Regions from separate parts of the Acetobacter sp. DsW_54 genome, predicted to be linked through region 2. Evidence: predicted binding sites of a transcription regulator. Region 2 holds the regulator's gene; the other holds the start of a gene.
What was found. The regulator LexA, encoded in region 2, represses DNA repair genes until DNA is damaged. The targets are predictions, from matches to a motif close to TGTTCTANNTANGTTC.
Positions count from the first base shown of each region.

Region 1: a site for LexA is predicted at 3,059-3,074, ahead of radA (DNA repair protein RadA). Genes of this name have one in related genera too.

Region 1 is NZ_JOPD01000002.1:85,343-92,810, forward strand. Features, by position in the region: gene HK20_RS00970 (DUF3772 domain-containing protein) at 1-725, opposite strand, end outside; gene HK20_RS13040 (hypothetical protein) at 1,076-1,219, opposite strand; gene HK20_RS00975 (ABC transporter ATP-binding protein) at 1,308-2,096, opposite strand; gene HK20_RS00980 (ABC transporter permease) at 2,108-2,893, opposite strand; gene radA (DNA repair protein RadA) at 3,116-4,507, shown strand; tRNA gene HK20_RS00990 (tRNA-Gly) at 4,565-4,638, shown strand; gene HK20_RS00995 (hypothetical protein) at 5,258-6,745, shown strand; gene HK20_RS01000 (amino acid permease) at 6,815-7,468, shown strand, end outside.
Region 2 is NZ_JOPD01000007.1:62,235-69,702, forward strand. Features, by position in the region: gene HK20_RS04360 (alpha/beta fold hydrolase) at 1-239, shown strand, start outside; gene bioD (dethiobiotin synthase) at 236-1,636, shown strand; gene lexA (transcriptional repressor LexA) at 1,706-2,359, opposite strand; gene glp (gephyrin-like molybdotransferase Glp) at 2,451-3,722, opposite strand; gene rpmG (50S ribosomal protein L33) at 3,792-3,959, shown strand; gene HK20_RS04385 (septum formation initiator family protein) at 4,072-4,401, opposite strand; gene eno (phosphopyruvate hydratase) at 4,579-5,859, opposite strand; gene HK20_RS04395 (DUF3429 domain-containing protein) at 6,040-6,516, shown strand; gene thiO (glycine oxidase ThiO) at 6,623-7,468, shown strand, end outside.

The sequences.
Region 1 (7,468 bases), on a different contig from region 2:
CACCCGACCAGCAGCAGAGTGGATGCACACAGGCCCGCCAATGTTATAAAAACCCGTTTGCCGGTCAGGGCTGTTGCCAGCATGGCAAGTGTTTCGGCCCCAAGTGCATTCAGCCTGCGGCCATCCTGTGGTGCGCTTTGTACAAACTGCGACCAGAAGTTGACCCCAAGGGGGGAGGGCATCTGCTGCCACAGCGTGGCCTGCTGGATAGCGCTGTCATGCTGGCGCAGTTCATTTACGAGCTGCTGCGCCTCGACCTGATAAAGCCTGAGCCGGGTCATGCGGGCGGAAATATCTTTTTGCCGCCGGTTCAGGCTTGCGCGCTGTTCGGTAATGGATGCGGCTTCGGGCGGGTCATCCTTGGCGGGGGGCTTGCCCAGAATATCCACAAAGTTCTGGTAGATGTCCTGATACGGTTTGATCCGCGCCATCAACCTGTCTGTGCGTGTGGAAACCGCCGTTGCACGCTGGAGCAGCGCGCTCAGGTCCAGCGCACTGTGCCCTGCCTGCTGTTCCGCTATGCCACTTGTGTAGATCGAACGGATTTCCGCCCCGATTTCATCAAGCGTTTTGTCAGAAACAATATCCTGCGCACTCATGATCAGGGGGGTAGGCGCACTGCCTGCCGTTACGGGCTGGTCGGTATTCTGCGCACCAGCCGGAGCGGACAGGCCGGGAAGGGAAAAGAGGAAGAGCGAAAGTAAAAAAACTACGCGGACAGGCATACGAAGCATCAGGCAACCTTGCGCCGTGGAGAAGAAACATTACGGCTTAAAACGATCAGGGCGGATAACAGGTTGCATGCCGCCATGGCGCAAAGCCGGGGAGCTTTATACCATGGCCGGATTAATGTGAGAAAAGTTTATCTTTTTTGAAAACGGTCTGGCGGCAAGGGCCATACTGTAGAGCATACGGGCATTACTGGCCTGCCATTGCGCGGCCTGCGCCCGATGGCAGGACGTATTATAACCCTGCTGCCAGCCGCCACGGGGTGCGTGGTGCTTATACCCGCCTGCGCCCGGATAAGCCCGCCCGGGGTTACCCCGTGTTGTGCCCCGTGGGGGCCTTGTGCGGGTTAGTTGTCGCTGCTGCTCAGGTGGTCGTGGTAGCCCAAGGGCTCCCACTGTGCGGGTTTGGTCAGTTGGTGCGGAGGGTGGTGGAACATTCCACAGGCGGAAAGTCCAAGCGCGCATGCCAGCAACAGAACCGCACGTTTCATTATGTGTCTTTCTCCACAAATGGATATGAGTGTCTCTATCTCATTCCCGCCTGCCATGGGCAAGGTAATTAGAAGGCCGTTAAAATCGTTATCGTCTTAATTCCATGGTAATCGGGCCTTGGCGGCGGCCGTGGGTAAACTGGTCCACGTAATCGTTGCCGCTATCCATGAGCGATGCCGCAGCCCCCTGCCAGACAAGTTTGCCCTTGTAGAGCATGGCGGCTTCATCCCCGATCCGCTGGGCGGAGGCCATGTCATGCGTAATGGCAATGGCGGTGGAGCCGAGCTTTTTAACGCAATCCACAATCAGCCCGTCAATGACCGCACCCATAATCGGGTCCAGCCCGGTTGTGGGTTCATCAAAAAACAGAATGTTGGGCTGGGCAGCAATGGCGCGCGCCAGCCCGACACGTTTTTGCATGCCGCCAGACAGCTCGGAAGGGAACAGGTCCCCCACGGAAGGGGCCAGCCCCACCTGCTCCAGAATGGCCCCGGCCTTGTCGCGTGCATTGGCACGGGTCAGCTTGTTGAGGGCGAGCAGGCCAAAAGTCACGTTTTCCCATACGGGCAGGCTGTCAAACAGCGCGCCGTTCTGGAACAGCATGCCAATTTCGCTACGGAGCTGGTCGCGCCGCTTGGCGGAGGCTGCAAGTACGTCCTCGCCATCAATTTCAATACTGCCCGAATCCGGGGTCATCAGGCCCAGAATGCAGCGGAGCAGAACGGACTTGCCAGAGCCTGACCCGCCAATAATGACAAACGACGTTCCCTGCGGCACATCGAGCGAAATGCCATCGAGCACCTTTTTATCCCCGAAGGATTTGTGCAGGTCCCGAATACGGATTTTGGGGGGAGCACTGGTCATGCTCTGGTCCATGGCTGCGGCACTCATTGTGAGAAGAACAGGTCTGTAATCAGGTAGTCAAAGGCCAGCAGCAGAATGGACGCCACCACAACGGCCGATGTGGTGGCAGAGCCTACGCCTTCGGCCCCGCCCTTGCTGTTATAGCCATAATAGCAGCCCATGAGCGTGATCAGGAACCCGAACAGTCCGGCCTTAACCAGCCCCACCGTTACGTCCATGACCTTAACCGAGTTGAGCGTTGCCGTAATATAAGCGGTGGGAGAAAACCCGAGCTTGACCACGGCAACCGTAAAGCCACCAGCCACCCCCAGTACGTCCGCTACCAGAACCAGCAGGGGCAGGGCGATCATGCCTGCCAGCAGGCGGGGGGCGACCAGATACTTCATGGGGTTGGTGGAGAGCGTACTCAGCGCATCAATCTGGTCGGTCACGCGCATGGTGCCAATCTGGGCGGCCATGGCGGCCCCCACACGGCCAGCCACCATAAGGCCAGCCAGCACGGGCCCAAGTTCGCGGGTTACGGCCAGCACCACAATCCCGGCTATGGCGCTCTGGGCGTGGTACTGTGCAAAACCCGTATAGGATTGCAGTGCAATAACCCCGCCCGAGAACAGGGCAGTCAGGGCCACAACCGGCAGGGAGAAAAAACCGGTTTCCAGAAACGTGCGTACAAACACACGCCCATAGAACGGCGGCCGCAGAATGTGGGACAACCCCGCCAGTGCAAAGAGCGCCAGAGCGCCCGCACTGCGGATAAGCGAGAGTGTGGCGCGGCCTGTGCGGGCCACAAGATCAAGCACCATATCCATGGGTTCGGGCTGTCTGTTCCTGTTGTGTGTGGTCTGGGTCTGCTGTGGTGTGAGCCGTAACCCGTTCGGGCCGGGTTCGTCAAAGCATGGTTTTGTTTTGTCGGCCCGGAGGGGAGGCCACGCACTAGTGTGGTGTGGGGCACTGCCTGTGCCGGGGCTTGAGTTTGTTCTTGTTTTATTCCATTTATAACGTTCCAGCAGGGCAGGAACAGGGGAGTCTTCGTGGCCAAAAAAACGTCCCGCCAGTATGTGTGCAAAGCGTGCGGCGCTGTTCATGCCAAGTGGGCAGGCCAGTGTGATGCCTGCCAGGAATGGAATACGCTGGAAGAAATGGCCGTGGAGCCTCTGGCGGCCTCCTCGGCATCCCCCCGCGCAGGCAAGGGGCGGCGTGTGCAACTGCATGGGCTGGGGGGCAAGGTTGAACTTCCCCCGCGCACGGGCACGGGTATTGCGGAGCTGGACCGGGTGCTGGGTGGGGGGCTGGTTCCGGCCTCTGTGGTGCTGGTCGGGGGGGACCCGGGTATTGGCAAATCCACCCTGCTGTTGCAGGCGGCCAGTCGTCTGGCGGGCAAGGGGGAGCGGGTTCTCTACATTTCGGGGGAAGAGGCGGTGGACCAGATCCGCCTGCGCGCCATCCGTCTGGGGGTTGTGGAATCCAGTCTGGACCTGGCGGCCTCCATTAACGTTGCGGATATTGTGGCAACGCTTGAGGCCGAGCCGGACGTTAAGGTGGTGGTGATCGATTCCATCCAGACCATGTGGCTGGAAACGGTGGATAGCGCGCCCGGAACAGTCTCGCAGGTGCGGGCCTGCGCGTTTGAGCTGATCAGGGCCGCCAAGCGCCGGGGCTTCAGTCTTATTCTGGTCGGGCATGTGACCAAGGAGGGCGCACTGGCTGGCCCGCGTGTGCTGGAGCACATGGTGGATGCGGTCATGTATTTTGAAGGCGACCGGGGGCACCAGTTCCGTATTCTGCGCGCTGCCAAAAACCGCTACGGCGCGACAGATGAAATTGGCGTATTCGCCATGACAGACCGTGGGCTGGAGGAAGTCAGCAACCCTTCTGCCCTGTTTTTGGCCGAGCGGCGGGGCAATATTGCCGGTTCCGCCGTGTTTGCCGGGCTGGAAGGGTCGCGCCCCGTACTGCTGGAGGTGCAGGCGCTGCTCTCCCCCAAAGGGGGGGATGGCGCGCCCCGCCGGGCCGTGGTGGGGTGGGATAGCGGGCGTCTGGCCATGCTGCTGGCGGTGCTGGAAACACGTTGCGGGCTCAAGCTATCGGGCATGGATGTTTACCTTAATGTGGCCGGTGGGCTTAGGGTGGTTGAGCCTGCGGCCGATCTGGCTGTGGCAGCGGCTCTGGTTTCTGCTGCCAGTGGTGTGCCCACAAGTCCCGGTGCCGTGTATTTTGGAGAGGTCGGGTTATCGGGGGAGGTCAGGCAGGTGTCGCAGGCGGATGCACGGCTTAAGGAGGCCGCCAAGCTGGGCTTTACACAGGCCGTTCTGCCACGCCGCATAGCCCGGGGGAGCGCGCGCTCCCGCCCGCCTGAAGGCATGAGCCTGCTTGAGTTGGGCCATATTTCCGATCTGGTTGGCCCGGATGTGGAGGCGGAATAATATCCGTATGGCATTGCAAGTCGTGTTGGAGCGCGCTATAAGCCGCCCACGCGCTATGCGGATGTAGTTCAATGGTAGAACGGCAGCTTCCCAAGCTGCATACGGGGGTTCGATTCCCCTCATCCGCTCCATGCGTGCTTTCCCCTAAATAATTCTGGTAAAAAATATTTTTCGGTCCACGCCAAACCTGCTTCTGGGCATGGTGGGGTGTAGGGGCTGTGTGCCTGCATTTTACCCGCAATAAGCGGGTGCGGCAGGCCATGCTTTATGTATCCATTAAAATATATTGGGCGGGCGCGGTTAACAGGGGCTGAATTGATTACTGTGTATATTATTTCGGTATCGGTATATTAAGGTTATTTTTCAGGATGAACCGTAAAAGAAACGATATAAAATTACCCCATTACTTGTATCTGTAGTGGAGCGGTTTAAAGAATACATAAGTAAGTCTGGTGCGTATTTTTTCTTATATCATCTTGAACATATTATAGGATAATGCGATGATTATATGTCATTGCTTGGCCCGGACTGTGGGTGCGCGGGTTCTATAGCTTATTTTCAAGGGGAGTGCTTCTGGGCGTGACTGGTCTGCTGCAAACACCCAAAAATCATGTTGGCCTGTTCTGTTACGCTCCCGCTCAGGCTGTGCAGCCATACCCTGCTGGCAGGGGGCGCGCATGTTCTGCCCGTGCGGCGGGGGCAGGGCTTTCCGGCGCGCTCAGGTTTGGTTTCTGTTCCCTGTTGCTCAGCATGCTGGGCGAGATCGTGCCCGCACAGGCAGAACAGACGCTTATCTCGATTAGTGGCGTCACTATCCAGAGCGGGCTGGATATTGGGGGGGCTGCGTTCCATCTGCCGCACACCAATTTTGGCGGTGGGTCCTACGCGCCCCGGGCTTCGGGTGGTTACACACGCCATGCAAACACGACCTATGGCGAACTGTATGGCAAGCCCATGCTTAAGGGGGAATGGAAGACCGGCTGGGGGTTTGACGTCATTGGCAATGCCTCAGCCATTGGTGCAACCACCCTGGGGGATGGGGATGCCGAGCAGGTTTCGCAAACATCGGGTACCCCACGCTCGATCTATCTGGAAGAAGCCTATGCCGGAGTGCGTGTGCCGGTGCGTCTGGCGGGGGGGCATCAGGTTTTTACCGTTCAGGGCGGACGTCAGGCTTTTGCGGTGGATGACGGGTTTTTGATCGGCAAGGGCACCTATAGCTCGGGTGAGCGCGGGGCATGGTGGTATGCGCCCCGTTTTGCCTTTTCCGGCCCCGGGGTGATCAAGCTGGAAGGTGACCCCATCCGCGCCGATGTGTTCATGCTTGAAAGCAATTCGGATAACGATATCGACCGGGGCTTTGACCGGCCCAAAACCAGTTTTGTCGGGTTTGACGTGACATGGTTTGCCAACAAGGCTGGCGGGCATGGGGCATCGGTTTATGCCGACCGCGCCGCTTATGTAACGCTCACCTATTTTCATGTGCGGGATGCCGATACATCCGCCCATTATGATTATTCAACCCGTGCGGACCGGAATGGCATGAATGTGGCTGCCCTGAGCTGGGGTGGCACGGTGCTGCCGGTCAAGGCCATGGGTATTTCCAAGAACTTTACGTTCTATGGCAATTTTGTTTCGGAGCAGAACAGCCACCCGGGCAACGGGTATAAGGGGGTTTCGGCTTACGGAATGTATTTTGAGCCGGGCTATACGTTTTCCATGCTGCCATGGACCCCGCATGTTTTTTACCGTTACACCCGCTTTGGTGGCGGCAAAAATGCCAAGGGGGGCGTCAAGCACAACTACGATACGTTCTTTTTGTATGATGGTAAGCGCTACACTTATGGCGGCTACTGGCCGGGCGAAATTGTGGGCATGTATCTGGCCCCTCTGTCCGATCTGGAGGACCACCAGATTGACCTGACCGTGATCCCCCCCGTGCACCTGATTCGCCCGGGTGATCAGGTCAAGCTTGGTCTGCATTTTTATGACCTGTCGCTTATCCATGTTTCGGGCATGGGGCTCAAAAACACCGGCCGCCACGTGTCGGACGAGCTGGATGCCTCGGTTGAATACACGCTGGACGAAAACACCTCCGCCGCACTGGCTGGCGGGGCCGCCTTTGCCGGACCGGCAGGGCGGGCCCTGTCTAAAGCCGGGGTGCCGGGGAGCCAGCCCATGCCCAAAATTGGCCATCACGCAGGGGTGGTTGAGGCATATTTTTACAAGCACTTTTAAGGGGCATTTCCCAGTTTATTCCTCTTGAGTTATGAACGCACCAAGCCAACAAGAATAAAGGACCCCTCAATGGCTGAGCAGAACACCAAGCCCACCGTTAAACCTGCCACCGGGCTACGGAGCCGCCACATCGCCATGATCGCGCTGGGCGGGACCATTGGCGCGGGTCTGTTTGTGGGGAGCGGGGCTGCAATTCAGGCGACAGGTCCGGCGGTTCTGCTGGCTTTTGTCATGGTCGGGCTACTGGTTATTCTGGTCATGCGCATGCTGGGCGAGATGGTGGTGGCAGACCCCGGCCGTGGTTCGTTTGTAGAATATATCCGCGCCGCACACGGGGACAGGCTGGGTTTTACCTCGGGCTGGCTTTACTGGTTTTTCTGGGTTGTGGTGCTGGGGAGCGAGGCCATAGCCGGAGCAATCCTGATTCAGGACTGGATTCACCTGCCAATATGGGTGTTGTCCATTGGGCTGATCGTGCTGCTTAAACTGGTCAATTTTGCGGCTCCACGCGTGTTTGGGGAATGCGAGTTCTGGCTTTCCGCGGTCAAGGTGTTCAGCATTCTGGCTTTTGTGGCTGTTGGCGCGCTGTATGTGGTGCATGTTTTTGGCCCCGGCGTACCGGCATGGCATAACCTTGTGGGGCATGGTGGCCTTATGCCGCACGGTATTGTAGCGGTGCTGTCCATTATTCCCACCATTCTGTTCACCATGATGGGGTCGGAA
Region 2 (7,468 bases):
TGGACCTGCTGCTGGCAGGCGATGCCCGGCCCGCACTGGCAGCCAAGGCCGGGCAATACGATATTCTGGCTGCCCGGCAGGACCCGCTAGCCATCCCGGCCATGACGGAGCAGAGTTTTGCCGGGTGCGCAGCCGTGCAGTGGGTGGACGGCGGGCACCTGCTCCCGCAAACAGATGTGTCAGCCTGTGTGACGTTCCTACAGGCTGTGCGCAGGACAATGGAACAGGACGTACAATGACAGACCCGCAGCACAGGGAGCGGATACGCCGCAGCTTTGACCGAGCCGAAGGGTATGATGGTGCCGCAACGCTGCAACGCCTTGCCGCCCACAACCTTGCCGCACGGCTTGTCCGTGCGCTGGACGGCAGAAAACCCACCCGTATTCTGGAAATAGGGTGTGGCACCGGCCTGCTGACTGAACTGTTGGCCCGGAACTGGCCGGAAGCACAGATTGTCGCAACCGATTTTGCCCCGCAAATGCTCGAACGCGCCATCCGTCGCGCCATCCCGCGGGCAGAGTTCAAACTTATGGACGCCGCCAACCCCACGGTTGAAGGCCCGTTTGATGTGGTCTGCGGTAATCTGGTCATGCAATGGCTGGAGCAGCCTGAGCAGGTGATGGAGCGGCTGGGTGGGCTTTTGGCTCCGGGTGGCGTGCTGGCGGTTTCTACCCTGCTGGACGGGACATTCGCGGAGTGGAAAGCCGCCTGTGCGAGCGAAGGTGTGCAACCCGCCACACCGCATTACCCGCAGGCCGGGCAGATACAGGCATGGACGCCATGGCTGTTCGCAGGTCTGTGGGAGAGCGAGAGCTGTGTGCAGGCTTTTGGCTCCGGTCTGGGGTTTGTCAGGCACCTCAAGGCAACGGGGGCTTCTGTTCCGCAGGCCGGGCGTAAACCAATGGGGGCGGCTGCGCTCCGGCGGGTTGCGCGTAGGCTGGACCACTCCGGGGCCGCCATAACGTGGCAACTGGCCTATGGCTGTTTTCGCAAGCCGCCGGTTGCGGGGGTGTTTGTTACAGGCACGGATACGGGGGTGGGTAAAACCCTTGTTTCCGCCTGTCTGGTCCGGCGGTGGCAGGCCATATACTGGAAACCCCTGCAAAGTGGTCTGGCAGATGAAGCAGGAGATACCACCACCGTTGCCCATCTTGCGCAGGGGGTTGAGTGTTTGCCACCCGCTGGGGCGTTTCAGGCTTCGCTTTCCCCTCAGGCTGCAGCCGAGGCGGAGGGCGCGCATGTAAGCCGCGCCCAGCTTGCGTTGCCTAAAGTCGAGGATGGCAGGCTGCTGGTGGTGGAAGGTGCTGGTGGGGTGATGGTCCCCGCAACGGATGAATTGATGATGCTGGACCTGGCCGCAATATGGGGGCTGCCGGTTGTGCTGGTGGCCCGCAGCGGGTTGGGCACACTCAACCATACACTGCTCAGCCTACAGGCATTGCGTAGCCGGGGCGTAGCAGTGGCGGGGGTTGTGCTGAATGGCCCGCCTAATCCGGCTAATAGCCGCACCATTGCGCAAGTGGGCAAGGTCCGTATTTTGGCAGAAGTGGGGCATATGCCTGCACTGTCCCCCGCTTCCGTGACAGAAGCGGCGGCCACATTCCCGGCGTGGGAGGCCGTTTGCACAAGGCCATAACGGCATGTGAGTGTTTACAGGCAGGAAAAGCACAATGGCCACGTCCTAATCAGGCGTGGCCTTTGGTGATTAGTACTGGCGGATCAAACCGGCCAGATGGCCTTGAATAACCAGCCGTTCAGCGGGAACAATGCGGGTTTCGTAGCGGGCATTGGCGGGCTCAAGGGCAATCATGTTGCCTTTGCGGCGCAGGCGTTTGAGCGTGACTTCCTGCCCGTCAATCAGGGCGACGATAATCTGCCCGTTTTCGGCCTGATCCGATTTTTTGATAATGACCTGATCGCCATCCAGAATCCCGGCTTCGATCATGGAATCCCCGGCCACTTCCAGCGCGTAATAATCCCCCGACCCCAGCATGTCCGCGGGGATGGAGAGGGAGTTGGACGTATCTGCCAGTGCTTCAATCGGCAGCCCGGCAGCAATGCGGCCATAAAGCGGGATTTTAATTGGGTCCTGCTTTTGCCGGGTAAAACTGCCACGGATGACGTTGGTTGGCAGTTCCTCCTCCATTTCGGGGAGCTGGATGACTTCCAGCGCGCGGGCGCGGTGGTGGTGGCGGCGCAGAAAGCCGCGTTCTTCCAGCCCCGAAATCAGGCGGTGGATGCCGGACTTGGAGCGCAGGCCCATGGCCTCACGCATTTCGTCAAAAGAGGGGGAAAAGCCGGTCTGCTTGAGGTGCGAATCAATAAAAAGAAGAAGCTTGTGCTGTTTTCGGGTCAGCATGTCGCACCTCGAGCTGTCTGTTTGTAATGGAACATCAATCTTATGGTTTGTTCTATGTAAGTTCTTGTTTTTGTCAATATCAAAATCAAAATCAGGGCAGGGGCATAATCTGGCACGCTGTGCCTGCTTTTTGGGCGGGGTCGTGGGGAGGGCGTATAATCAGCGCCTGACTTTTGGACAGAATGTTCAGCTGTGCAGAATCCTGCGGCCCAAACGGGGTAGCAACAAGCTGGCCTTCCTGCGTGGTCTGGAGTGTGGCGCGCAAAAAATCCTGCCGTTGGTCATTTTCGGGCACATCTGCACCCAGGAGTGCGGACTGTGTTTGCATGGTGTCGGCCACGGCAATGCCCATGAGCTTGTGCAGGGCTGGCAGCACAAATACCAGACTGCAAACCAGTGCTGCCACGGGGTTGCCGGGCAGGCCAAGCACAGGCATGCCGTGGAGTGTGCCAGACATGAGCGGCTTGCCCGGACGCATGGCAATTTTCCAGAAGTTCTGGACAAGCCCGGCTTTTTCCAGCGTCGGGCGCACCAGATCGTAAGCGCCTACACTGGCGCCGCCAATGGTGATCAGCATGTCCAGATCACGGGTATGAGCAAATGCGTTGGAGAGCGATGTGGCGTTGTCACGCGCAACGGGCAGCACAATGGAGTCTGCCCCGTTCTGCCCCAGCAGGGCTGCCAGCATGAAGGATGCTGAATTGAAAATACCATCAGGCGGGGCAGTGTCACCGGGCAGGAGAATTTCGTCCCCCGTAGCCAGAATCCCCACACGGGGGCGGCGGAACACTGGTAGCCAGACCAGCCCGCCAGCGGCTGCCAGGCCTATATCCCGCGGGCCGAGTCTGCTGCCTGCGCTCAACAGCACGGCACCTTGGGCAAAGTCCTGCCCCTGCCGGCGAATAAACTGCCCTGCCGTGGCAGCCTGCGTTAGCGTGATCTGCTGGCCTGCTCGCTGGGTGTTTTCCTGAATAATAATGGCATCCGCCCCGGCAGGTATCTGGCTTCCCGTAAACAGCCGGATACACTCACCCGCAGCCACGGTGCGGGCAGACGGTCTGCCTGCGGGGGCCTCGTCTATAATCTGCAATACAGCGCCGGGCCGGGTATCTGCCGCCCTTACGGCGTATCCGTCCATTGCAGATACACAGACCGGTGGGTTGGCCCTGCGTGCATGCACGTCCTGGGCCAGAATGCGGCCGCATGCAGCACTCAGGGCGACGGTTTCCTGCCCGCACGGCAGCAGATTTTCCAGAATTCTGGCCCGCGCGGTTGCCACATCCAGCATGAATTCGTCTCCTTTTGGCGTCCGTGGCGCCATATTGATGTAAGAAAGCTTGACCTTTTGCCTTTGTATGCGCATTTTGCCGCAACTTGAACACCGCCGGAGCCGTATGGACCGGCTCTGTAAATATGTTCTGCTGAGGAAGTCATGGCCAAGACCAACGTCATCAAGATCCGTCTCGTCTCGACGGCTGACACCGGTTACTTCTATGTGACCAAGAAAAATGCCCGCGCTCACACGGGTAAAATGGAACTGAAGAAGTACGACCCGGTTGCACGCAAGCACGTCGTATTCCGTGAAGCCAAAATTAAGTAATTCTGGCCAGATCGGTATCTTATAAAAAAACGGCGCCATCGAGCGCCGTTTTTTTATGCGGGCATACAGGCTCACGCCCGGTTAACCCGGCTTGAATATATGTTGGGTCGGCTTAAAAAAGCGGATCGCGCCGATCGTAGGGGATAACCACATCATTGCGGTTAGCCATGTTCAGCATGGCACGGGCGCGTTCATCCAGAATATCTGTATCCAGCGTGTTTTCACGCAGGCCATTGACGCGGCGCTTCCATGCGTTCTGTTCGGCCTGCGCATCTGTACGGGCCTGTTTGGCCTGTTCAAGCAGGCCAAGCTGCTGCTGGTAGGCCTGCATGCCGTGGTCGCCCTGTGTGGCGTTCCAGCCAAAGTAACCGGCAATGCTTAAAAACGCCAAAGGTGGCACCACGGCGCGTACAACGCGGCGAAAGAAACGGCCAATCTGCACTTTTGGTCAGCTCCTTGCCAGAGTCGTGGTTACCAAGAGACATGAATACAGAGTAATCTGTAGCCCATGTTACGCCAGATGGGGAAGGGCGTTGCATACAAAAAAAGCCGGCCCCACAAGGGACCGGCCTGATCTGACGTGGCACAGGGGCAGAACAGGCTGCCCGCGCCACAGTTTTTAGCTGTTTTTAAGGATCGTACGGCCTGCATACTGGGCGGCTGTAACCAGTTCCTGCTCAATACGGATGAGCTGGTTGTATTTGGCCGTCCGGTCGGAGCGGGAGAGCGAGCCGGTTTTGATCTGCCCGCAGTTGGTTGCAACGGCCAGGTCGGCAATGGTGGAATCTTCCGTCTCACCCGAGCGGTGGCTCATAACGGCGGTGTAGCCGGCCCGGTGAGCCATTTCCACAGCCTGAAGGGTTTCGGTCAGTGTGCCAATCTGGTTGACCTTGACCAGCAGGGAGTTGGCAATGCCAGCCTTGATCCCGCGGCTGAGGCGTTCGGGGTTGGTTACAAACAGGTCATCGCCGACGAGCTGCACTTTTTTGCCCAGTGTTTGCGTCAGCAGTGCCCAGCCTTCCCAGTCATCTTCGGCCATGCCGTCTTCAATGGAAACAATCGGGTAGCGGTTTACCAGATCTTCCAGATAAGCGGCCATGCCTGCGGAATCGAGGCTCTTGCCTTCGCCTTCCATGACGTACTGGCCGTTTTTGAAGAATTCCGTGCTGGCGCAGTCCAGTGCAAAGGTTACGTCCTGCCCGGGGCGGTAGCCTGCGGCTTCCACGGCGCGGGTAATAAAGCCCAGTGCCTCATCAGCAGATTTAAGGGCCGGGGCAAAGCCACCTTCATCACCAACATTGGTGTTCAGGCCGGCAGCGCTCAGCGCTTTTTTGAGCTGGGCAAAAATTTCAGACCCCCAGCGAATGGCGTCCGCAACGGTTGGCGCACCCACGGGCTGGATCATGAATTCCTGAATGTCGATCGGGTTGTCCGCGTGCTGGCCACCGTTGACAATGTTCATCATGGGAACAGGCAGGATGTGGGCAAAAGACCCGCCAACATAGCGGTACAGGGGCACTTCCTGCTCTGCCGCCGTTGCCTTGGCCACAGCGAGTGAGACACCCAGAATGGCGTTGGCCCCCATGCGGCTTTTGTTGGGTGTGCCATCCAGATCAATCATGGCGTTGTCGATGTCGATCTGGTCAGAGGATTCTGCACCCTGCAAGGTGGGCAGGATTTCGCTCTCAATGTTTTCAATGGCGCGGAGCACGCCTTTGCCACCATAGCGCCGTGCATCACCATCGCGCAGTTCCACGGCTTCATGTGCGCCGGTTGACGCGCCAGAGGGAACAGCCGCGCGGCCTTTGGCACCGGATGCCAGTTCCACGTCCACTTCCACGGTGGGGTTGCCACGGCTATCCAGAATTTCACGGGCGATAATGTCAACAATGGCGCTCATGGTGTTTGTTCCTGCTTGTCAGTGGCACTGGCTGGGGCCGGTGCCGTCGTTTCTTATTCTTGATCTATGACGCAACCTGCATGGAGCTTTTCCCCCACGCGGTTGCTAGTGGCAGCGTCTTGGGCTTTTCTGTCAACACTGAGAACAAGAAAATACAGAGAAAAGGGTGTCTGTTCCCCTATGAAGAAGCTTCCGTTTCTGGGTGTGGTTCTGATGCTGGCAGGGGTTGTGCCCTATGTCTTATGCACATGCGCCATAGTGTTTTACGATTCCCGCATTCCCGTGCCCAACCTGCTCATGGCCGAACTGTTTTACGGGGCCATCTCCCTTTCCTTTATTGGTGCAGTGCACTGGGGGCAGGCGCTGGAGATGGAACGCACCATTATTGTGGCATCTGCTTCACGCACGGACCATGTGCGTCTGCTGGCGGGTGTTGTGCCCGCCCTGCTGGGCTGGGTTGCAGCCTGCACGGGGTTTATGTGGCAACCATTGGGCGGGATTGCCGTGTTGATAGTTGCATTCGCGCTTGTTGCCGTGGCCGAGCGCGCGGCATGGCGGCGCGGCTGGGTGCCGCCGGGTTATATGGGTGTGCGCTGGATTGTAACGGCGGTTACGGAGTGTTGTCTGCTTATGGTGCTGCTGGTTCGTTTTTTGTGAATGGCAGACGCTGGACCGGTGCGCTAAAAGTTACGCGGGGTATGTTATAACACGCAGGTATCGCATTAAGGCGCGCATATCAGTCAGGAAGTGGAAAGCAGGGCTTATGAACGGCAAACCGCGCATTCTGGTAAAAGGTGCTGGTGTGGCGGGGCTGACCGCCGCCGTAACACTCGCGGAGCGTGGCGGGGTTGTAACCCTGTATGACTGCGCGGAGCGGGTAGGGGCTGGTGCATCGTGGATGGCGGGCGGCATGCTGGCCCCATGGTGTGAGGCGGAATCGGCCCCGGCGGAAGTTACTGCCCAGTCGGTCGATTCGGTGGACTGGTGGGCAACCCATGTTCCCGGTGTTGTGCGGCAGGGCAGTCTGGTGCTGGCCCCCGCGCGTGATGTGGGTGAACTGGCCCGCTTCGGGCGGCGTACCTCGCACTACGAAACCGTGGGTGAGGCTGACATTGCACGGCTGGAGCCGGACCTTGCCGGGCGTTTTCAAAAAGGCCTGTTTTTTGCGGATGAAGGGCATGTGGACCCACGCAAGGCCCTGCCTGCACTGGCCCATGCGCTGGAGCAGATGGGAGGGCAGGTTCTGGTGGCCCCCGAGCCAGCCCCGGATGAGGCCGGGTTTGACTGGGTGGTGGACTGCACGGGTCTGAGGGTAAGGGATCAGCTCGACCACCTGCGCGGTGTTCGTGGCGAAATGCTGCTGCTCCATTGCCCGGATGTTATTCTGCACCGGCCCGTACGCATGCTGCACCCGCGTATTCCGGTTTACATTGTGCCGCGTGATAACCATGTGTTCATGGTCGGTGCGACCATGGTGGAAAGCGAGAATGCAGGCGGCATGACCGTACGCTCCATGATGGAGCTGCTCAATTCCGCATGGACCCTGCACCCCGGCTTTGCCGAAGCGGAAATTCTGGAAATGGGAACAGGCCTGCGCCCATCCTACCCC